DNA from 3 places in the Rummeliibacillus sp. NPDC094406 genome. Region 3 is predicted to be linked to each of the others. Evidence: riboswitches for the same ligand, from Rfam matches in the RefSeq annotation. Region 3 holds a riboswitch; each other region holds the start of a gene.
The links. Region 3 has a riboswitch for thiamine pyrophosphate ahead of thiT (energy-coupled thiamine transporter ThiT). Riboswitches for the same ligand answer to the same signal wherever they lie in the genome.
Positions count from the first base shown of each region.

Region 1 (8,283 bases), on a different contig from region 3:
TCATTGTATTTCCAGTTTGATCTAATAAGGAAAACTTCCATTTTGTCCCTGACAAATTGCTTAAATTTATGGTTACTTTGCCATCTTCGTTAGTTGTAAATTGATAATATCTTACTTTTTCTACTTTATTCAAATTATCAGTATACGTTTTATTCGTTTCAATCCTTACAGAAGTCGCTAAAGTATTAGCTGATGCTGTAAAATCCCCACTCAATAATAGACCAAAATACAAAGAAAACATAAAAAATAAATAATAAAAGTACTTCTTTCCGCTCATGCACCACACTCCATTCTAAATTAATCCTTGACATACTATGTAACTGAAGTCATGCATATGCTTATTTTCTAGATACCTTATATCTATATCAATACATTATTAAGAAGTAAAAAATTATGATTAAAGGGGATGAGCCTGTGGGGGATACCGTAAAGTTTTTCCTTCGGAGTAACGTGGATTTTTTGTTACATCTATTACAATCAATAAAGCAGCTGGAAAGAAAAATCATTTTTCTTATCCAACTGCTCTTTTTTTCTTTATTAACTACCCATTATTTATTGAATAGTGTAGTTATTTTATTTGTAAATTTGACTTCCTTGATGACGAAATTCAGAAGCTTTATCTTTCAAACCTTCTCCAATTATATCATCAATAACAAGTTTTTTGTCTTTTGCTAAATTTCGAATATCTTGTGAAATACGCATACTGCAGAATTTTGGTCCACACATAGAACAGAAATGTGCAGTTTTCGCACCTTCAGCTGGTAATGTTTCATCATGGTATTCTAAAGCTCTTTCAGGATCGAGCGATAAGTTAAATTGGTCTTTCCACCGGAATTCAAAGCGAGCTTTTGACAAGGCATCATCTCGTTGTTGGGCACCTTTATGACCTTTTGCTAAGTCAGCAGCATGTGCAGCAATTTTGTACGTGATAACACCAGTTCGTACATCCTCTTTATTTGGTAATCCTAGATGTTCTTTTGGTGTTACATAGCATAACATTGCTGTACCAAACCATCCAATCATCGCAGCACCAATTGCAGAAGTGATGTGGTCATATCCAGGTGCAATATCAGTTGTAAGCGGTCCTAGTGTATAAAATGGTGCATCTTGGCAGATCTCCATTTGTTTATCTACATTTTCTTTAATCAAATGCATCGGAATATGTCCTGGACCTTCAATCATGACCTGTACATCATGTTTCCAAGCAATCTTGGTCAATTCTCCTAAAGTTTCAAGTTCAGAAAATTGTGCAGCATCATTAGCATCTGCGATGGATCCTGGACGCAAACCATCTCCTAACGAAAAGGTAATATCATAGGACTTCATAATTTCACAAATTTCCTCAAAATGAGTATATAAAAAGTTTTCTTCATGATGTGCTAAACACCATTGTGCAAGGATTGAACCCCCGCGAGATACAATCCCAGTCATTCTATTAACTGTTAATGGAATATAACTTAAAAGTACACCTGCGTGAATCGTAAAATAATCGACACCTTGTTCTGCTTGTTCAATCAAGGTATCCTTATATACTTCCCAGGTTAAATCTTCTGCAATCCCACCAACTTTTTCTAAAGCTTGATAAATAGGGACTGTTCCAACAGGTACTGGTGAATTTCTAATAATCCATTCTCTAGTCACATGAATGTTCTTACCTGTAGAAAGATCCATAATTGTATCGGCACCCCAGCGAGTTGCCCATGTCATCTTTTCAACTTCATCTTTGATAGAAGAAGACACAGCTGAATTTCCAATATTTGCATTGATTTTTACATGGAAATTCCGTCCTATAATCATAGGTTCAATTTCAGGATGATTAATATTAGCAGGTATAATTGCTCTACCTTCTGCAACTTCTTTACGAATAAATTCAGGTTCTACATTTTCTCGTATCGCAATAAACTCCATTTCAGGTGTGATGAATCCATTTCGTGCATAGTGAAGCTGTGTAACATTTTTTCCTTTTTGAGCACGTAATGGGCGGGAATTGATGTATGGGAATTGCTCTATAGAGTTAGAACTATTTTCTTTTTTGTAACCATTATCTTCAGGTCTCATACTTCTGCCTGTATATTCCTCTACATCATTTCTTTCTAAAATCCAATCTCTGCGAAGGGGAGGAAGACCCTCTCGAATGTTGATAGTGCGATGTTCATCTGTATAAGGGCCACTAGTGTCATAGATACGTACTGGGGGATTTTCAGTAACGCCATTAGCATCATTAGTTGGAGTTAAAGTAATTTCACGCATGGGTACCTTAATATCAGGACGTGTTCCTTCTACATATACTTTACGACTACCAGAAAAATTGGACATAACTGCAAAATTCATTTCTTCATTTGTTTTGTTCATCTTGTCTATCCTCTTTTCTAATTGATAATAGGGACAGATCTGTTTCACAGCAAATATCAGTAAAGAAAAAAACCAGGTCCATTATTAAAAATGGACCTGGCGATATAAACATAGATAATCTATCTTCTTTGCTCAGTGATGTAACATCCCCACGCTGGTATGAACCAGATCAGGTCCCGAGGGTTAAGAAACGTCAACGTGTTTCTCTCTCAGCCCAACTCAATGGACACCCCTTGTTATCAATATAAAATTTTTATAACCATATTATAGGGAAATAAGTAAAGAAAGTAAATACATAAAAAGGAATTAATAAAAAATTGATAGGTTATTTAATTTTAAACCAGATTATTAATATATTTATTCTAATAGAAAACATTCAATATCTCCTGATGAACGAGATAAACTGAAATTGGCAACAAAAGCGAGTTTCTGGTTGTCAAAAGTCAAATTACGTTCAAGTAGAAATGTTAAGGGGACCTAAAAAGTTAATTATTAGGCTCGTATTTATTACTTCCAGGAAGTTTCTTAATGTTATTCCACGCTTCAATTGCTTCTTGACGACTTTTTCCTTGGTTTTTTGGATTAGCAAAAAAGTCACGAATGAATTGATTGTATTCAAATTGGGGAGCAATCTTTTTCTTGTATGTAGGGTCTTTCTTTAACTCTTCTTCCGTATACCAAGCATTTACAGCATCACGATACGTTTTTCCAATGTTGTTTTTAAAGTAATTTTGGATATATGTAGAAAAATGAAAATTAGGAATAACTGTCTTGAAAAAGGCTCTTACATCTTGACTACATCGATGGTTTTCCATAATGACTGTATCAAGACTTAAATCTGTTTGAGGTTCTGCCTTCTTATTTACCTTTGATTTTCTAATTGGCTTTTTAATTTCTCCTGTTCGAAGAAATGTTTCAATTCGATCGGTAATTTCTATTTTTGAACCAGAAGCACTTATTCCATTTTTTCTGCAAAAAGTTTGTAATTCTTCTTTTAACCAATAAAAGTCTTTAAAACTTTGCACACTAATTTCTTTTGTTAGAGTAGGCCTCACTAAAAACACCTCCATATGTATTTAATTTCATTATAGAACATTTGTTCTTTTGTAGCAAAAATAATCCTATTCAACAATAACAAACCGAAAAATATATAAGGAGATTTTTTGCCTTCTTAAAGAAATATGTATTACCTTTTATTTACATGGTGAAATTTATTATGATACACCAAACAAATGGGCCTTGTGGTTGATAATATTTGCATGCTGCGCGCTTGTTAGTGCAGTTATTAATTATCAGTTTATTTAAATTTGTTTACCGTATGTAGAAAATGTGCTGTAATGTAATATATATACAATAGAACCATTCTTTAATAAGATTGTTAATAATAAAATTGTCCTTGATGAATTTTAGGAGGATGATTGTTCGTTTTTATAGGAAATTATCATCTTGCGAACCTTAAGTGTGAAAGAGAGGGAATTATCCGTGAAAACAAATAATAGGGGACAGGTCTTACTAGAAAGATTAGAAAAATATAAAATGGTTGCTGCTATTAAGGACATCAAGAATATAGAGCGAGCAATCAAGTATAAAGAAAACCTTAGTGCAGTATTGTTAATGACAGGTTCTATATTAACTGTTAAAAGATACGTCGACCATATTCAATCTGAAGGACTACCAGTTATTTTGCATGTTGATAAAATAGGTGGACTAGAGATGGATCACGATGGAATTGACTTTATAAATAAGAGTGTTCGTCCATTTGCAATAGTTACAACGAAGAGTGGGGTTATAAAAAGGGCAAAATCCAGTGGAATTCTGGTTATTCAGCGAATTTTTTTAATAGATACCGATGTTTATATGAACTTAGTGAAAGATGTTAGTCAAATTCGCTCAGATATAATTGAGGTTATGCCGAGTCGAGCCCCAGACTTTATAAATAAATTGACGAAAGTATTACCTGTACCTATTATCACAGGTGGATTATTAAACTTACCTCAACATGCAAGGGAAGCACTTGATAATGGCGCTCTTGCGATTACTACATCAAACTCAGAATTGTGGAAAATAGATATGAATGGTGTTTGACCCAAAAATTTACATATAATTTATACTTAATTTATTTGTAATTAATAAAAAACATATATAGTAAAAGTGTAAAGTGAATAGCAAAAAGGCGCGAGTAGAGAGACCTCAAATAATGTATTTAATACATTTTATTTGAGGTCTTTTTATTTTGTTATGCGTAGTGCTAATGGAGGTGACTATATTACATATTATCAATTAATAGGTGATTGGAAACGTAGCTTTAAGGTCTTAAATAAGATGAGTTTTTAGTTAGTACTCAATGTTTGTAGTCAAACTTAACTGTTTTCTGAAATGGTAAGTAAGTCTAATTTAATAGGAGGAACATAATGAAATCATTCTTAAAATTAGTTAGCTTATTTGTATTCGTATTAATCTTAACAGCATGTCAAAGTTCTGAAACAACTAAATCCAATAGTGGAAATGGTAAAAAAACAGTAATTGAGTACTGGCATGTAAATGCAGAGACTCAAGGTGGAAAAGCAGTGGATGAGTTAGTTAAAGAATTTAATGCACAAAGTGATACTACAGAAGTTGTAGCTAAATATAACCCAGATATGTATAAAGGTTTAATGCAAAACTTACAAGCTGAAGTAGCAGCAGGAAAAACTCCAGCTGTTGTACAGGTAGGGTGGTCGTTTTTAGATTATTTTTCAAATAATTTTAATTATGTATCTCCTCAAGACGTAATAGATAAAAATTATCCAGAAGATAAAACGTTTTTACAAGATCATTTTTTAGAAAATGTTATGAATTTAGCAAAAAATTCGGATGGTAAACAAGTGGGTGTTCCATATTCGTTAAGTAGCCCAGTACTTTATATTAATAGAGATTTATTAGAGAAAGCTGGACTGGATAAAAATGGACCAAAAACATGGGAAGAAGTAAAAGAGTTTTCGAAAGTAATTAAAGAAAAAACGGGTAAATACGGTTTTTATTTTCAAGAGCCAGCGGATAACTGGGCAACTCAAGCGTTACTTGAAAGTAATGGAGCTCAAATGATAACAGATGGTAAGGCAACATTTGCTTCAAAAGAAGGGATCGAAGCTTATCAATTATTGGCTGATATGATTCTAAAAGATAAATCAGCAGTTCATTTGTCTTGGGATCAAGGTGTGCAAAGTTTTATCGATGGTAACGTAGCAATGGCGTATACAACAATTGCACAGCGTTCAAATATTCAAGATAATTCAAAGTTTGATGTAGCTACTATAAAATCGCCAGCATGGAATGGAAAAAAAGTTAGATTACCAGCAGGTGGGGCAATGCTTGCTATTACAGCAAAGGAAGAAAGCCAACAAAAATCTGCATGGGAATTTATGAAATATCTATATAGCGTGGAATCAATGGCTAAGTGGACTAAAGGAACAGGATATGTACCTCCGCGCAAGGAAGTTGCAGGAGCAGAAAATGGGCTTAAAACATATTTAGAAGAAAATAAAATGATGCAAGCAGCAGTAGAGCAAATGGATGGAGTTGTCCCATGGACATCGTTCCCTGGAGATGCAGGTTTACAAGCAGAACAGACATTATTAGATGTTCGTGATGAAATTCTTGGTGGCAAAATTTCTGTAGAAAAAGGGTTGTCTTCTACTCAGGAAACTATTAATGACTTGTTAAAGTAACGTTTAAGTAATTGTTCATATGAACCAGTATCCATAGAAATACTGGTTCATAATTACCCTGTTACAAATGTGGAGGACAAAAAAATATGAGCACTTTATCGGCCGTAAAACCAAAAGTAATAAAAGAAAACTGGAAAGCTTATTGCTTGTTATTACCGTCAATAATTATATTTGCATTATTTATGTTTTGGCCATTTATATACACCGTTTATTTAAGCTTTTTTGAGTGGAACATGATCAGCCCAACAAAAAAATTTGTAGGTTTTCAAAATTATATCGATGTGTTATCTGATCCAAAAACTTATAAAGTTTTTGGAAATACATTTATTTATATTGCCATATTACTGGTATTAAATTGTATCATTCCATATATCTTCTCTTATGTAATTGATATAGTGCTAAAAAGATATAAAGGATTTTATAAAAGTGCAATATTTTTGCCAGCGTTTATATCATTGGTAGTAGGATCGATATTATTTACTTGGATACTAAATCCAGTATCAGGGCCCGTTGCGATTATCTTAGGATGGTTTGGTTTAGAAATGCCGATTTGGAGTAAAACAGATGGATGGGTCATAGTAGTTTTAAGTTTAATCACATCTTGGAAAGTATTTGGTTATAACTTTATTGTACTTTATGCATCAATAAATGGTATTTCAAAAGAGTTAATAGAAGCAGCAAGATTAGATAACGTTCCATTATGGAGAATATTTATTAATATTGTTTTACCAATGAGTAGTGCCACTGGTATATACGTGCTTATTATTACAATTGTTCAAGGATTACAGTACGTATTTACACCAATTAAAGTTATCACACAAGGTGGCCCAAATTATGCTAGCTCTAACGCTATTTATCAAACATATCACGAAGTTTTTGTACTGTATAGAACCGGACATTCTGCTGCATTATCAATTTTAACTATGGTCATATTCATAGTGTTGTTGATAATTGAATTTAAGTTTGTTGAGAAGGGTGTTTATTATGAAAATTAAACACTCTGTATCGATACCTTGGCATGTTATTTTTATCTTTACAGTACTTTTACTTGTATTTCCAGTGATCTTTGCAATAGGGAATTCATTTAAATCATTAGACGAGGCGTATAGTAGCGTTTTAAACATAATTCCTTTAAATCCAACATTTGAGAACTATAAAACTTTTTTTGAGAGTTTACCTGCGTTAAAAATTACGATAAATACGTTTATTATAGCCTTCGTTGTTACGTTCTTTAAGGTAGTTACATCTTTTTTATCAGCGTATGCTTTCGTTTACTTTCAATTTAAAGGGAAAAATGTTCTGTATTTTATATTAATAAGTACAATATTTATTCCATTTACTGTAACAATGATTCCAAATTATTTGATTATATCAGATTTGGGGTTAAGTGATAAGTTATGGGGAGTTATTTTACCTCAACTTGCAGATGCTGTAGGTATTCTTCTCATTAGACAATCTATGAAAACAATTCCGTTCTCATTAATTGAGGTAGCTAGATTGGATAATATGGGACATGGACAAATTATGAAAGATATCGTTCTTCCATTAGTCAGACCCGCTGTCACATCAACGGGTATCTGGTTCTTTATAAATTCATGGAACGAATATGTTTGGCCAGTGTTAATTCTAAAAAGTACAGAAAATTATACATTGCCTTTGGCTTTGCAAATGTTCATAAGTTCAGAGGGCGGAACTAATTTTACTGTCGCGATGGCAGTATCAGTTCTAACTATGATTGTCCCTCTAGCTTTATATATCGTTTTCCAAAAGTATATTATCGGTACGTTCACTACTTCAGGAATTAAGTAATGGAGGATTATGATGAAAGATATTAGATTTGAAAATGTGGGAAAGTCCTATGGAAAAACGGAAGTAGTAAAAAATTTAAACCTTACCATTAAACAAGGAGAACGTTTAATTCTTCTAGGCCCATCTGGATGTGGTAAATCTACTACGTTGCGTATGATAGCGGGGCTAGAGGATATTACATCAGGTGACTTATATATGAATGGTAGAAGAGTAAATGATATTCCGAGTGGCAAAAGAGATATTGCAATGGTGTTTCAAAACTATGCATTATATCCACATATGAAAGTTGTGGAAAATATCACCTACGGATTAAAGGTTCAAAAGGTACCGAAGGATGAAATTAACATCAGGTTAAATGCGGCATTAGAAATGCTTCAACTAAAAGGTTATGAGAATCGGCTACCAAAAGATCTAT
Region 1 covers NZ_JBIWGZ010000001.1:27,056-35,338, forward strand. The annotation lists gene ACIQ4I_RS00120 (PPC domain-containing protein) at 1-277, opposite strand, end outside; gene thiC (phosphomethylpyrimidine synthase ThiC) at 574-2,352, opposite strand; TPP riboswitch at 2,482-2,596, opposite strand; gene ACIQ4I_RS00130 (DUF6434 domain-containing protein) at 2,838-3,407, opposite strand; gene ACIQ4I_RS00135 (glycerol-3-phosphate responsive antiterminator) at 3,799-4,437, shown strand; gene ACIQ4I_RS00140 (ABC transporter substrate-binding protein) at 4,764-6,059, shown strand; gene ACIQ4I_RS00145 (carbohydrate ABC transporter permease) at 6,146-7,054, shown strand; gene ACIQ4I_RS00150 (carbohydrate ABC transporter permease) at 7,044-7,868, shown strand; gene ACIQ4I_RS00155 (ABC transporter ATP-binding protein) at 7,881-8,283, shown strand, end outside.
Region 1: linked by a shared signal. The riboswitch ahead of thiC (phosphomethylpyrimidine synthase ThiC) and the one ahead of thiT (energy-coupled thiamine transporter ThiT) in region 3 are both predicted to bind thiamine pyrophosphate.

Region 2 (8,283 bases), on a different contig from region 3:
CCTTTATGCCTAATGTATTTCCGGTGAACTGTTATCTGATTGAAGAGACGGATCGACTTACTCTAATTGATGCAGGGCTTCCTTATAGTGCAAAAAGTATTATAAAAGCTTCACAAAAGATTGGAAAACCCATAGCAAATATCGTTTTGACGCATGCTCACAATGACCATGTAGGTTCCTTGGATGCATTAAAAGCTTCATTGCCAAACGTTCAAGTAAGTATTTCTGCACGTGATGCACTCTTACTAAAAGGAGATACAAAACTTCTGGAAGATGAGCCTTCTTCTCCAATTCGGGGAGGGATTCCAAAGAAAATTCAAACGAAGCCAGATATATTGTTGAAAGATGGGAATCTTATAGGTTCACTCGAAGTTGTTACTGCTCCAGGGCATACGCCTGGCTCCATAGCATTATTGGATACTCGTAATGGTAATCTAATCGCCGGGGATGCTTTTCAAATCAGAGGTGGAATAGCCGTTTCAGGTGTTTTAAAACCTTCTTTCCCATTTCCTGCACTCGCTACTTGGAATAAACAAGTTGCGGTCGACAGTGCAAAAAAACTAATAGACCTAAATCCAAGTTTACTAGCTGTTGGACATGGGCAAATGATTGAAAAACCTATACAAGCGATGAAGCAAGCAATCGATGATGCTTCGCGATTATTAAAAACCAAATAATAGGAAGTGATTAGGAGGTGAAGAAAAAATGGCCCCTCGCATGAAGATAGATTTTAATATTGTACTTCAAAAAGCAACTGACATCATTGATGAAAAAGGGTTAGATGAACTATCTCTGAGTTTATTAGCTAAAGAATTGCAAATCCGTCCACCTTCCTTATACAATCATGTGAATAGTCTTTCAGAATTGAAACAGGCCTTAGCTATTCAAGGGCTTAAAAAGCTTTATCAATACATGCTACATGCTGCAATAGGGACATCGGGAGACGATGCAATCCGCAAAATTAGTGAAGCGTATGTTCAATTTGTAAGAACACACCCAGGTCTTTATGATGCTACAACTCGATTTCCAAATCCTGAAGATTCAGAACTACAGCATCAGCAACAATTAATCGTTGATCTAGTGATGCAAGTTCTCGAAGCCTATGGTTTACAAAAAGAAATGGCAGTTCATATGGTTAGAGGATTACGTAGTATTCTGCATGGTTTTACGTCAATCGAACATATGGGTGGCTTTGGAATACCATTGGATATTGATAAAAGTCTATCCATTTTAATCAATACTTTTATTGAAGGAATTCACTCGATAGCTTAATGTTCTGAAGACTAAATAGAAAGAGGTATGAGAATGGTCTTTTTAACAATTCTTGAGATGATGAACTTAGGATTACGCTTTATATTAGAACTTACTGGTCTTATACTTTATGGTTACTGGGGATTTCAAACGGGGAATACCCATATTCAAAAAGGGATACTCAGTATTTCAATTCCTTTAAGCATCGCAGTAATCTGGGCTTTGTTTGGTTCTCCAAAAGCCAATATTCCTCTACCTGCAACTGCTCATTTCATATTAGAAATGATAATTTTCTTATTGCCCGTCCTGCTATTAATTAGCTTAGGAAAAGTAGCAGTAGCGTGTGTATACGGATTGATATTCATACTAAATAAAATATTACTTGTATTCTGGCATTCATGAATAATAAAATACTTAAACTTAAAACATTTAATAACACTTTGAATCTATATAATTCAAAGTGTTATTGAAATGGATAATAATTATTTTTTGAAGCTGTTTTCTTTTATAAAGAAGAAAAAGACTGAATTGTCGCCTTTCTATTAGGACTTTCACTAATGGCTGATATGACGGCAACTCCATCTGCTCCTGCTTGCCGTACTTCATGTGCATTTTGCTCTGTAATTCCACCAATCGCGACAAGTGGGAAATCAGGATACATGACTCTTGCTTGGTGTAAAAATGTTACACCTGCTGGCTTTTTCGCATCTGATTTTGATTTTGTTTCATAAATTGGTCCAATGCCAACATAATCCGCTCCACCTATCACTGCCTTCTCCATTTCCTCTTTCGTATGCACAGAGATCCCTACAATTTTGCCTTTGAATTTTGTTCGAATTGCTTCAAGAGCTATATCATCTTGTCCTACATGCACACCATCTGCATTAATCTTCAAAGCAAGATCAACATCATCATTCACAATAAAGGGAACATTGTAATGCTTACATAACGTTTGACACGCTATGGCAAAATATTCTAAATCATGCTCTTTTAACGCAGCCTCCCCTTTTTCTCGTAATTGGAAAATAGTTACTCCTGCTTTTAATGCTTCCTCAAGTACCTCTAAAGGGCTATCAATACAATTTCGTGTTCCCATAATAAAGTAAACAGCTAAATCATTTCGTTTCAATGATTGTCACCTCGCAAACTCCATTTTCCTTTTTATATGCAAAGTGATTTGTTGGGCCATGGCCGTGCCCGATATTTAAAGGATTTTGTATCGCTAATTGTACAAATTTCTTTGCTTCAATGATCGCTTCACGTAAATCATAACCCTGACCTAAAAATGCTGCTATTGCAGATGAAAATGTGCAACCTGTTCCATGTGTCTGCTTTGTATCAATACGCTTCGTTTGCATTGAGAATGATGTGCCATCTTGAAAATAAACCGTATCAATCGCTTCTTCACCTTCTAAATGACCACCTTTCATCACAACGCAAGAAACGCCCATATTAAGAATTATCTTTGCGGCTTTCTCTATATCTGCAGCAGTTCTGATCGTGTTCCCACTTATTACTTCTGCTTCAGGAATATTTGGCGTAAGTACAGTAGCAAGTGGCAGTAGTGAACTTTTCAAAGCTTTGATGGCTTCTGATTGAAGGAGAGATGCACCACCTTTTGCAATCATGACTGGATCAACAACAAGCTGGATTTCTTTATCCTTTAAGCTTTGAGCAACGGCTTCAATTATTTCTGCAGAAAAAAGCATACCTGTTTTGGCAGCTTTTACAGGTAAATCTTGCATTACTACTTCAATTTGTTGTTGTACAAATTCAGCTGTTGCAGGGAAGATCCCTTCTACCCCTAAAGTATTTTGTGCAGTTAGTGCAGTAATAGCGGATGTACCGAAAACACCTAACTCTTGAAATGTTTTTAAATCAGCTTGGATTCCTGCCCCTCCACCACTATCAGAGCCCGCTATTGTCATCACAATGTCCATTATTGTTCACCTCTAGAGATATCGTGTAATGCATTTAATACTTCCACTTGGAAAGAGCCTAGTGGACCTGCAATAGCTGCACGCTCTGCAACAGCTTTATAATCTTGTAAAACATCATGAAGAACAGTTAAAGGATTGCCTTCTACAGCTAATGCCGCACTACAAACTGCACTAAGTAAGCAGCCTGTTCCTGTCACCTGCGTCATTATTTCATTGCCTCCTCCAATGGTATAAGTTTGCTCGCCATTTGTTAAGATATCTGAAGGGCCCGTTACAATGACTAGACAATGATATTGACGTGCTACTTGTTTCGCTACTTGTTCAACATCGATTTCTCCTTCTCCACTGTCTACACCTTTTACTTGCCATTTAACACCTGCAATACTTGCTAGTTCCCCGGCATTACAACGGATTAAGTCAAATTTCACCGCTTCCAGTAATTCTTGAACCGTTTGTTTACGAAATGCTGTAGCGCCTACACCAACAGGGTCAAGGACAACGGGTATTTCTTTCTCGTTTGCTTTACGACCTGCAAGAATCATTGCTTCCTTAGTTCGACTGTTAATGGTTCCAATATTAAGTAATAAGGTAGAGGCATTGGATACCATTTCTTCGACCTCAGATGCTTCATCTGCCATTACAGGTGAAGCACCAATTGCAAGAAGCCCGTTAGCTGTAAAGTTCGCTACAACATAATTCGTAATACAATGGACAAGAGGACTTGTCATTCGAATTTTAGATATACTCATAATTGACCACTTCACCTTTCCAATCTTCTAAAGTCCAAGGCATTTCCCAAAACTTCCATTCATAATAGCAACTTTTCTTGAAATGAGATTTCAATAAAGATACTTTTTCAGGTTGTTCTTTTGCAAAACGATTCATCATCGACTTTTGCAATTCAATTTTTTCTTTATAATCCGGATCACTGTACATCGTAATCCATTCTTCATAAAGTTTGACACCTGGTTTAGCGTCTTTGTATTTTTCTCCAATTTCTTGATACAACCAAGGGCATGGGAACATGGCTGCAAATGCTTCAGCAACATCACCATTATGAGCTGTATTGTACATATGACTAACGTAATTGTACGCGGCCGGTGCAGGTTCAAATGTTTCTAATTCTTGATCAGTTACACCAAGCTCATGGAAAACTGTCCGATGCAATTCCAGCTCAGCTTCATTAATATGACGAGCTGTTTCTAAAAAATAAGCAATATCCTCATTCGTAATTGCCTTTGATGCAGCTATCGCTAACACTTTTGTATAATGCTTTAAATAATAAGCATCCTGCATCATATAAAATTTGAATTTCTCAATTGGCAGAGTTCCTCCAACTAATCCCTTTACAAATGGATGTTCAAAACTACCTTCCCAATAAAAATCTGTCTCTTTTCTTACCTCTTCACAAAATGTCATCCTAAGTCCTCCTTGTAGTGGACGTAGACGCAAAAAAAGTCTCCATGCTAAACATAGAGACTTCATAGTGAATATTGCTCCCTACGTCAGTATTAACTGTCAGGTTCTAAGGGTCAGGTTTTAACCTTCTCAACACAAAAGTGTCCCCCCGCACAAAAATATTTGGTTGGTAACAAAAAAGCTCTCCAAATCGGAGAGCTACTGTACAAAAATCATGCATTATTATGCTATGTACTTTGCTCCCTACGTCAGTGTTAACTGTCAGGTTCTAAGGGTCAGGTTCTACCTTCTCAACGCATAAGCGTCCCCCCGCAAATATTTAAGTTGCTATTATCGTAGCATTTCTTACTCAGCTGCTCAAGGATAAATTTATCCTTTATTAGTCACCAATGCCAGGGGTGTTCATTAAGACAATTCTCCAACCATCTGGATCTTCAATTGTAACGCCTGATTCTTCCCAGTATCCGTTCTCTGGTGAAACTATATCATATCCCATATTCTTCAATCTATTTTTGATATCTTCAATTATTTTACGATCAGGGATATAGAAGACGAGTAGGTTATCCTTTGTTGGAGCTGGACAAGGACTACCATCTATATGTTGAGTAAATTCCAAATGATAGTCAAAACCGGGAAGCCCAATCATTATTCCTTTATATCCCCTATGCCCTTCAAATGAGCCAATCGTTTTCAATCCTAATCCTTTACAATAGAAATCTACAACTTTGTCGAGTTGATCCGTAGGGCGTGCCACTCGAATTTGCGCTACTTTCATTTCATTTGGCCAATTACTTTCCATTCCTTCATCCCCTTATTTTCATTCTCAAATTACTAATTACTACCATAATTATAACAAGGGGGTAATCGAGCATACCTTAAGTAATTAGACTGAATTTGAATTAAACAATTTAATTCTATATTCCACTTTGGAATTAATACACCCTTTATCAGTCATATCTCTACTATCAAATTCTCTGTTATCCTCATCTAAAGGAGATGATCAAATGAGAGAATGGAATGCAGTTTTATATGATAAAAAGCATGATTTCGTTTCAAAATTTGGCGGGAGTTTAGTCGAATTACTAGCACCACAAAAAGAGGAAACAGTCTTAGATTTAGGCTGTGGTACAGGAGATTTAGCAAATGAAATCACAAATCAAGGAGCTATTGTGCATGGCATAGATGCATCGGAAACAATGATTTATCAAGCACAAACAAAATATCCACAAATACAATTTTCTGTACGAGATGCTACACAAATAGATACACATCATCAATTTGATGCAGTTTTCTCCAACGCCTCATTACATTGGATCAAACAACCTGAAATGGTTGTCCAAAATGTTTACAATGCTTTAAAAACAAATGGTCGTTTTGTTGCTGAGATGGGTGGCAAAGGAAATATTTCTTCAATCGTGAATGCGATAAAACAAAGCATGGATGAATTAGGTTATACGTATATTGAAGATTATTTTCCTTGGTACTTTCCAACCGCAGAGGAATATAGTGAATTATTACAACATGCAGGTTTTCAAGTAAAGATGATGACATTATATGAACGTCCAACCCCACTTATTGGAGAAGACGGTATCAGAAATTGGCTGCAAATGTTTAGTAATAATATTTTTCAGCATTTATCTGAATATCAAAAAAATAATGTTGTTCAATTATGCGAAAAGATTTTAAAACCTCAGTTATATAAAGAACATACATGGATTGCTGATTATTGGAGACTCCGTTTTGTTGCAGTTAAATAGACGAAATAAAAGGCATTTCTGTTAATTTGAAATGCCTTTCCTTTTTGAAGCGAAACTTCCATCAGTGGGGGTTTTACAATCCGTTAATGCAAGGTAAATTTCCTTGCTACTTTCTAGAAAAGCCTGAATATCACTAGATATGTATTTAGAAATAAAGTAAGTTTGCGAGGTTATATGTTCAAATAAATTTAAAGACCGGATACAAAGGGTGCCTCCCTCTTTTTGCACAACACTTTGTGGTAAAAATGCAATGCCCAGTCCTTGCTTAACAAAGTTTTTGATAACTTCTGTTTGGTTAACTTTCATACTTTTATGTGAAGGAAATTGGCTTATAAGCACATGTTGAACGGCTTCCCAATAAGGTGCGTACTCATGTGTTAAAATTATCTCGCTTTTTAATAATTCGGTTGGCTCTACTTCACTTTTAGAAGGTGAGATGACTAATTGAATAGATTCATCCGCAATCATTTCAATTTGTAAATCTCGTGTAGATATTATTTTCGATAGACCGATATCAATGGCACCACGATAAGCAGCTTCCCCTATTTCATTTGAATTTAATAATTCAATCGATAACTGAATATGCGGCTTGTTTGCATTAAAATGCTCGATGATCCTAGGCAAAGTTGAGTTGGCAATCTGTGGGGCTACACCAATTGTTAAATTAGACGTATAACCTTCCAAAAAGGCTTGGGTACTCCATAACGAATCATCAAGCATTTCAATTAACTTTTCAGCTTTTTCAAAGAAGTAAGCACCCGCTATATTTAATCGTACTTTTTTGCCACTTCGTTCAAATAAGGGTGTTTGTAGTTCTTTTTCTAAATGATGAATATGTTTTGTTACAGTCGATTGTGTTAAAAAGCGTTTTTCTGCCGCTTCCCCAAAGTTCTCTGTTTTAGCTGCAACTAAAAAAGTCCTTAACCATTCCGTTTCCATAAGCACTTCTCCCATCAACAGTATTCAAACTATAAAACTTTTTGAAGCTCAATTTCATCTCTAATTGGAATACCGTCATTCCCTACAAGCGGAATTTCTGGTTTGTATTTTCTCGCTATTTGTACTGCATTGGGGTAAACCTTTGTTAAATGATATCCTCTCTTTTGGTAAAACTTTAATGCATGCAAATTATCATTTGTTGTAATTAACGTAACGAGTTGGCAGCCCTTTGCTAGAGTTGTTTTTTCAACCTCTTGAACAAGTATTGTGCCAATTCCACGATTCTCTTCGATGCTATCTAAAGAAATAATCTCACATTTTTTACCTCGAAGAATATATGTGACGAGTCCAATGATCTCGTGTTGATCATTAAGAAAAACATATCCATCTAATTGGCTGCAATCATATATCCCTGATGAAATAACCATTTCTGTAGTACCCCAATGTTGAATAAAGAAGTTGATTACTTTTATCTTTGGATATTCTTGGAGTGAAGAAATTTTCATATAGTTATCCCCTTTTAATTATTCTAAATATTAAATCTATTTCTATTGTAACAAATCCCCTATTTTGATAGTAACGAAATAACTTTTCATCTTCTCCTCTAACTTCAGGAAAAATAATACTTGCGAAATTGGATGTTTTTCTTGTGAAGTTAGATGATTTACTTGCAACTTTGTCCTATTTACTTGCGGAAATTAAAATTATATTTGCGTTTACAGCATTTTATGTTCTCAATAATTTCACTTTTCCTTTACGCTCTAACTTTAGGCTTTAAGTAGCCACCTTCTCCCAAATAAAAATACATAAAAATAAGCCAAGCAATAAAAAATGACCCCTGTAATTTGCAGGAGTCATGATCTCTTCGATATCAATTATTAAATATATAATTTCATCCAATTCATAAAGTTCTCGACTACTGAATCTAAGAATTTTACTGTACCTTCATCTGTTAAGTTTCCTTCAGCATCGAATTT
Region 2 covers NZ_JBIWGZ010000007.1:46,591-54,873, reverse strand. The annotation lists gene ACIQ4I_RS16855 (MBL fold metallo-hydrolase) at 1-677, shown strand, start outside; gene ACIQ4I_RS16850 (TetR/AcrR family transcriptional regulator) at 706-1,272, shown strand; gene ACIQ4I_RS16845 (YrdB family protein) at 1,306-1,653, shown strand; gene thiE (thiamine phosphate synthase) at 1,757-2,380, opposite strand; gene thiD (bifunctional hydroxymethylpyrimidine kinase/phosphomethylpyrimidine kinase) at 2,367-3,191, opposite strand; gene thiM (hydroxyethylthiazole kinase) at 3,191-3,940, opposite strand; gene tenA (thiaminase II) at 3,927-4,610, opposite strand; TPP riboswitch at 4,672-4,770, opposite strand; TPP riboswitch at 4,834-4,931, opposite strand; gene ACIQ4I_RS16820 (VOC family protein) at 4,990-5,409, opposite strand; gene ACIQ4I_RS16815 (class I SAM-dependent methyltransferase) at 5,615-6,367, shown strand; gene ACIQ4I_RS16810 (LysR family transcriptional regulator) at 6,389-7,306, opposite strand; gene ACIQ4I_RS16805 (GNAT family N-acetyltransferase) at 7,336-7,812, opposite strand; gene ACIQ4I_RS16800 (NADPH-dependent FMN reductase) at 8,185-8,283, opposite strand, start outside.
Region 2: linked by a shared signal. The riboswitch ahead of tenA (thiaminase II) and the one ahead of thiT (energy-coupled thiamine transporter ThiT) in region 3 are both predicted to bind thiamine pyrophosphate.

Region 3 (8,283 bases):
AACCAATCGAAGCAGCAATGAAAAATGCAGGATGTGACCACATTATTTTAGGCTGTACAGAGCTATCTGTTGTGAATAGAGAGTTATCGTTAGATGATTCGTATATTGATGCACTTATTGTATTAGCGGATTGTGCGATTACTAGTTGTGGTTACGAATTATTAGACTAATCATTGAAAGACCTGTCCTTTCTATAAGGGACAGGTTTTTACATAATGTAAATTATTAAATATAACTGAGAGAAGGTGTGGGAAACAATGTCATTCTTAACTTTATTGAGTGAAGATTTACAAAAAAAGTGGACTTTCCCATCCACAATGCCAATCCAAGATCAAATGATTCCGGCACTATTAGAAGGAAAAGACGTAGTAGCTGAATCCCCAACAGGTACAGGAAAAACATTAGCTTATCTATTGCCGATTCTACAAAAAGTTGATGGTGCAAAAAAAGCAACGCAAGCACTAATCGTTGCTCCATCCCAAGAATTATGTATGCAAATTGTAGAAGTTATTCGTACATGGACTGCCGGTACAAATATTACGGTTGTTCCATTAATTGGTGGGGCAAACCCACAACGCCAAATCGAAAAATTAAAGAAAAAACCAACCATTGCAGTTGGTACACCAGGACGTCTAAATGAGTTAGTTAAAGAGAAGAAATTGAAGTTACATGAGCTGACAACAATTGTTTTAGACGAAGGGGATCAACTACTAAGCCGCGATTACCGTGTCATTGTAAAATCATTTATCGATGGTGCAGACCACGAACGTCAAGTTGCAGTCGTATCAGCAACGATTACCGATGAAATCGAATTAGTGGCAAAACGTATGCTCCATGATCCCATACGTTTTCAAGTAAAAGTGGATGAAACATTAACAGGCAGTAAGGTCGTACATTCTTTTGTAAAACTCGAAGAACGTGATAAAACAGAATTTCTACGTAAATTATCACATGTATCAGGAGTTCGAGGACTTGCATTTATGAACAATTTAGACCAAGTTTTAATGAAAAAATCTAAGCTTGAATTCCGCAATGCACCAATTGTGGCACTACATTCTGAGATGAAAAAGGAAGAAAGAAAAGCTTCATTAGACAGTTTCCGAAAAGGTGAAGCTCGTATTCTAATTGCAACAGATGTAGCAGCAAGAGGACTAGATATAGATGGATTAACGTATGTTATACACGTGGCTGTTCCATATACAAGAGAGCAATATGTTCATCGTTCAGGCCGTACAGGACGTGCAGGAGCAGATGGTGAGGTTATTACATTACTTGCATATCATGAAGAACAAGCTTACCATAAACGCCTTCGTGAATTATCAATTAAACCAGTTGAAAAAATATGGTCTAATGGCCAACTTATAGAAGGTCACGCAGAAAATAAACAAGTTCGAAAACAAACAAAGCCAAATGGTAATTCAAATGCGCATAAAACATCTAAAAAAAGAAATGAAAGTAGTTCATTTGGAGCTTCTTTCAAAGATTCAGGAAAGAAAAAGTACTTTGCAAAGAAATCTAAGAAGAAATAATTAGAAGCGAGGTAATTAATGATGACATTTAAAGAAAAGCTAGAACAATTTGCTGAGTTAGCAGTAAAAGTTGGAGCTAATGTGCGAAAAGGCCAAACTTTATTGATCAATACAACGACAGATACTATTGAATTTACACGTCTAGTTGTAAAAAAAGCATATGAAGCAGGCGCTAGTCGTGTAACAGTAAATTTCTCTGATGATGTAATCAATCGTGCTTATTTTGATCATGCACCAGACGATGAATTTGCAAAATTTCCCCGTTGGATTAGTGAACAACGTGATGAACTCATCGAACGTAAAGGTGCATTACTATGGATTGATGCTGCAGATCCAGATAATTTAACAGGTGTTCCTGTAGAAAAATTATCAGCTCATCAAAAGGCCTCTGGAAAAGCTTTAGAAAATTATCGTGATGCTGTTATGAACGATAAAATTGCATGGTCAATCATTGCGGTTCCTTCAAAAAAATGGGCTGCTAAAGTATTTCCTAATTTGAAAGAAGAAGAACAAGTACCTGCATTATGGGAAGCTATCTTCAAAACGGTACATATCGGTGAAGGGAATGTCATTGATAACTGGGACCAACATTTGAAAAACTTAGATACACGTGCTAACCTACTAAACAAAAAACGCTATGCAAAATTACATTACACAGCACCAGGTACAAACCTAACAATTGAATTACCAGATAAGCACATCTGGTGTACAGGTGCTAGCTATACTCCAGATGGTACTTCATTTGTTGCGAATATGCCTACTGAAGAAGTTTATACAATGCCTTCAAAATATGGCGTAAATGGTTATGTTTCAAACACAAAACCATTGGTGTTCCAAGGTAATATTATCGATCAATTCAAAATCACATTCGAAAATGGTAAAATCGTTCAAACTGAAGCAGGTGTAGGTGCAGAATTGCTGCAAGAACTAACAAAAGCTGATGAAGGGTCTCAATATCTTGGTGAAGTAGCATTAGTACCGCACGAATCACCAATTTCAGCTTCTAATATTTTATATTACAATACTTTGTTCGATGAAAATGCATCCAATCACTTAGCAATTGGAGAAGCGTACCCAACATGCTACGAAGGTGGCAGTACACTTACAAGAGAACAACTTGAAGAAAAAGGCATCAACACATCCATTACACACGAAGACTTCATGGTCGGCAGCGGCGAAATGGACATAGATGGTATCTTACCAGATGGAACAGTAGAACCAATCTTCCGTAAAGGTAGTTGGGCATTTTAAACAACAATCTAAAACTCCGCTCACAATGAAATGAGCGGAGTTTTTATTCTTTAAAGGTTATTTGAATGAAAGTAGAAGAATCTTACCAACTAATTATGATAATAACGCTGAGAGGTGCTAAAGAAACTCTAAGTGGTACTGAAAAACTAAAAAATCGCCTCAAGGATCACAACCCCAGGGCGATTCATCATCAAATTATTTCTTTATAGGAGTCTTCTTCTTTTTAGCATCAATTGCTTTAATGATGATTGGATAAACAATTGGAGCTAACTTAATAGCTGCTTTTACAACTTTTCGTACTTGCATATAGTAGCACTCCATTCCAGAAACTTTTCTATTTCAGACTATACCCATAAAATTGTACTCTTAAGCTCTAAGTACTTTAATTCCTTGAATAATATTCCAGATAAAAACTACAAGTGATATTATTACTTCTACAATCACAAAAACAAACCATAAGATTACTAAGAATGTACCGTTACCAGATGATTCATTCATAATGTTCATTTCATAGCTGAAAGGGCTTGCCGCTATGGTAGCAATAAATATAATTACTCCAAAAATAGTAGGAATAATTAGCAGTAGATGAGAGATAAATGCACGTTTTGCATGCCTTTTTACATCTTGATCTGTAGATACAAAATAGACGATTAATGGTAATATAAATCCGGCAAAAAATATACTAAAATAACAAAGGGCTGACAGTATGCGATTATTATCCAATAATGACACCTCCATTTATTATACATACGCATAATAATGGGCAAAAGATTCGAGTTATACTTCATTTATTTTAGCGTTTTAAATCAATATTTAAACATTAATCATAGTAAAATTTTTAAAATCAATCCCTTAAAGTACTTCTTTCCATCTTTAATGTGTCGAATATAAAAATGCAATATCTTTTTACAGATAAACTGATTATCTAATTTTTTGGGCAACTAACATTGAAATACAATATTTAGTTAAGTAAAATAAATGTGTTCAATAAAATTTAATGATGTATCGACCACAAGGGGAGCCGTAATGGACGGCTGAGAGTGAACCCGAAGTTCTAACCCTTTGAACCTGTGAGTTAATACTTGCGTAGGAATGTGGATAGAAACCGACTTATTTCGATGTCAGGGCTATCCTGATGTCGTTTTTTTATGGTGAAATCTCTAATGGAAAGTTTCCTAGAATAGGCTTTGGGGCTTATGTGATCTACATCGGGACTAAGGAGGATTTGAAAATTGAACAACAAAAGATTATTAATGATGGTTGAGATTGCTATTTTTGCAGCAATCGGTCTAGTTTTAGACCAAGTATCCTTTAAACTATGGCCACAAGGTGGTTCCATTAGCCTTGTAATGGTGCCAATTGTGTTGATGGCATTTCGTTGGGGTACAATAGCAGGTCTTATAACAGGACTTCTAGTGGGAGGATTACAAGCAATAATGGGGGGCTATATTTTAACACCTCTACAAGGTTTTATTGATTATTTCTTTGCCTTTACTGCAGTTGGTTTAGCAGGAGTGATGAGAAATAGAATAATCAATGCAAGCAAAAAGGAAAGCAAAAAGCAAATGGTAGCATATATTGCAATTGGAACATTTATCGGGGGAATGTTACGTTATATTGCACATACTGTATCAGGTATCATCTTTTTTGCAGAGTATGCTGGCAAACAAAATGTCTATTGGTATTCCATTATCTATAACGGTTCATATATGATTCCAGCAATTATTTTAACGATTATTGTTGCAGCACTTCTATTTACATCTGCACCTCGATTATTAGAACAAAAACGATAGAACTACAAGTCTAGCCACCAAAATATGGGGGCTAGACTTTTTCATAAAACTTTTTTAAGAATAAATTCTGAGTCACAAAGTCATAAGTATATTATTAAATCTCTAATTAATATGGTAATCGTAAACATTTTCAAAAAGTATAATATGATAGCAATAGAGTCCGTAAGCAAAGGTTTTATAAGAACGGCTTAACGTAAAATTGTGGTATAGTTAAGTGTAGATATTTAATTAGAAGGGATCGTTAGAAATGATTGCAAAAACGCAAGCAGAAATAGATGCTTTATTGAAAGCTGGTCGTGCAATGGCTGAAATTCGAGATGCAATGAAAGCCGCAACAAAACCAGGTGTAACTACTAAAGAATTAGATGACCTAGCTGGTCGCCTATTTGAAGAAAAAGGTGCTGTATCAGGGCCTAAAGCAGAATATGATTTTCCAGGATACACTTGTATCAGTGTAAATGAACAAGTTGCACATGGTATTCCAAATCTTCATAAACTAAAAGCAGGTGACTTGATTAACATTGATGTATCAGGTCATGTTGACGGTTATTATGCAGATACGGGTATTTCATTTATCGTAGGAGAAGTTGATTTACCGGAAGTTCAAAAAATCTGTGACGTCGCTCAAAGTGCATTTGACCGTGCGATGACAAAAGTAAAAGCAGGTTCTCGTCTAAACCAAATCGGTAAAGCTGTAGAACGTGAAGCACATGATCATGGCTTAGCGGTGATTATGAACTTAACTGGACATGGTGTTGGCCGTTCACTACATGAAGAACCACAATACGTATTAAATTATTTCGATGCCTGGGAACGTACAATTCTTAAAGAAGGAATGGTTTTAGCAGTAGAACCATTTATCTCACAAAAAGCAGAACACATTGTAGAAGCAGGTGATGGCTGGACTTTTATCACTCCAGATAAATCACTTGTAGCACAACTTGAACATACAATCATTGTAACTAATGGTGAACCAATTATTACAACAAAAATTGATTAAAAAACACCCTGCTAATTAGCAGGGTGCGGGAAGCTCTCTGAACGTAATTATTCAGAGGGCTTTTGTTTTTTTATAAAAATAATACCGACCACTAATACACCACTCAAGAAAAGAGCTGCAGTCGTAACAAGCAATTCTTCAAAGCCATTTTTAAATGCAATTCCAATATAAGCCCAAATATAAACGATAGGGAATAGTATATCATCATAATGGAATCGTAAATGCAATGCAATCGCTGTTCCACATGTAAGCATAATAACGGCCCATAGTGGATCACTAAGCCCTAAGACGTTCCAATGATTATGAGTAAATAGAAAGGCAATATTCATAAAGGTTACAATACTAACCCAAGCAAGATACATCGAAATTGGTAATCGTCCGCCCCATGAACGATGCCAAGCAGGATATGTAAAATACAAACCTGTTAATGACAGGAGCATTAAAATGATTGCCACAATTGACCATGTGAAATATTCATAATGCCACAAGTAAATCCATAACATATTAAATAACGAACTAGCTACAAATAAGACTATTTGCATTAAACTAATATGATATTCATTATGGCGATTTTTCCATAATAGATAAATCCAATAAGCCAAAATAATATAAATAAATACCCTAATAATATAAACATACCCTGCTGGACTAAATAGGACAGTATAGCTGTTGGAGATTTCACTTGTTGTATGACCATTTAGTGGAATTATATTAGCAGCTGTACTAAATACAATCATTGCGATGTAAACAATTGTAACGACTAACAGTCTGCCCAATAAAATCTCCTCCTTTAGATTAGATTTCTAAACAAATCTAATGATCGATTACAAGTTGTTAAAAACTAAAATCATTATATAAAATCAGTCATCCTTAAGTATACAATCGTTTTGCTCTAACAACAAATACCATTTTAGTGAACTTTGCAGTAATATAGTAATATGGAAGAAAAAAGGGAGCAGATAAAGATGACCAAGCGCATAGAAAATATGAATATAGACCAACAGTTAGATGAAAAGATTTCCTACAAAAAAGAGTTAAAAGAGCTACAATTCGAAATGCTCAACATTCAGCAATTCTTATTTAATCATAATATTGGCTTAATCATTGGGTTTGAAGGTATGGATGCAGCGGGAAAAGGTGGGGCTATAAAACGTTTAACGCAACGTTTAGATCCACGTGGATATGTGGTACATCCAATTGCTGCCCCAACTCAAGATGAATTAAAATATAATCACCTATATCGTTTTTGGAAACGACTGCCTGCTCGTGGCCAAATCGGAATTTTTGACCGCACATGGTATGGAAGGGTTCTTGTAGAACGTATTGAGGGATTTGCTTCTAAGGTTGAATGGGGACGTGCTTACGAAGAAATCAATCAATTCGAGAAATTATTAACGGATGATAATTTCATCCTGATGAAGTTTTGGATTCATGTTTCAAATGAGGAACAGTTAAATCGATTTAAAGAACGTCAAGAAGATCCATATAAAATGTGGAAACTGACAGATGAAGATTGGCGTAATAGAGATAAATGGCCACTTTATATTGAAGCAGCTAATGATATGTTTGACAAAACAGATAAAAAAAATGCACCTTGGATCTTAATAGAAGGCAATGATAAAAAATATGCGCGTATTCAAGTGTTAAAGGAAACGATTAAACATGTAAAAAAAGAATGTGAACGTCGCGGTTTACAAGTTACAGATCCTGCTGAGGCTATAACACAAGAAGTGTAATAATAAACATCATTTAGCTGTATGAAGTAACTCAAATAGCTTCACAAGCTATCACAAAGGGTGGGTATGGTTAGTATGGTTTTTTTAGAGGGGCAGCGTTGTTATTTACGTACATTAGAAATGGCGGATGTGATGTCATATACAGAAATGGTTACTCGTAATATGCGTTACTGGTCTATTCATGAGCCATTACATCCGCCTGAATATTACACGGAAAAAGTACAATCGAAGAAAATTCAAGAATCTATTAGACAGATGCATGCAAATCGTGAGTATAGTTTTGGTATTTTCTCTTCTGGAACAACTGAAATCATTGGGCATATTTCAGTATATTCTATTAGACGTCTGCCTTTCTCAAGTGCATTTGTCGGTTATTCAATGGATGAAGCGCATACTGGAAAGGGAATCGTTTCCGATGCACTTTCACTCGTTTCAAAATTTGCTTTTGAAGATTTATGTATACATCGTTTAGAAGCATATGTTTCTCCAAAAAATGTAGCGTCTGTACGTGTATTAGAGAAAGCAGGATTCATAAGAGAAGGGTTATTACGAAAGTTGCTGTATATTAACGGTAAATGGCAAGATCATTATTTATATGCTTTAATGGAGGAAGATTATTGAAAGGGAAAGGCCGCTTGGCGGAGATGGAGAAGTAATTTTCGCAAATTCTTCAATGGAATGTAGGAGAAAAGTTGTCGAATTTCCCAGGAAATATGTCGATAAATAATTAAAAAGCGATTTTCCCGTAAGTTGAGAAAATCGCTTTTTGCCATGCATTCTAGCTTGTATTATTTAGAACCGTCTACTACGACATCTAAATGACCTGTTTTTGGGTCAATAACTAAACCATGAACAGGAATAGAGTCTAATACTAATGGATGGTTTTTGATCATTTCAACACTATTACGAACGTTAGATTGTACGTCATCAAAACCATGTAACCATTGATTTAAATCTACTCCAGAATAATTAAG
Region 3 covers NZ_JBIWGZ010000008.1:36,529-44,811, reverse strand. The annotation lists gene cuyB (cysteate racemase) at 1-170, shown strand, start outside; gene ACIQ4I_RS17865 (DEAD/DEAH box helicase) at 258-1,529, shown strand; gene ACIQ4I_RS17860 (aminopeptidase) at 1,551-2,780, shown strand; gene ACIQ4I_RS17855 (magnetosome magnetite crystal formation protein family) at 3,147-3,503, opposite strand; TPP riboswitch at 3,785-3,890, shown strand; gene thiT (energy-coupled thiamine transporter ThiT) at 4,013-4,573, shown strand; gene map (type I methionyl aminopeptidase) at 4,821-5,573, shown strand; gene ACIQ4I_RS17840 (tryptophan-rich sensory protein) at 5,621-6,349, opposite strand; gene ACIQ4I_RS17835 (polyphosphate kinase 2 family protein) at 6,539-7,309, shown strand; gene ACIQ4I_RS17830 (GNAT family N-acetyltransferase) at 7,385-7,930, shown strand; gene ACIQ4I_RS17825 (beta-class carbonic anhydrase) at 8,098-8,283, opposite strand, start outside.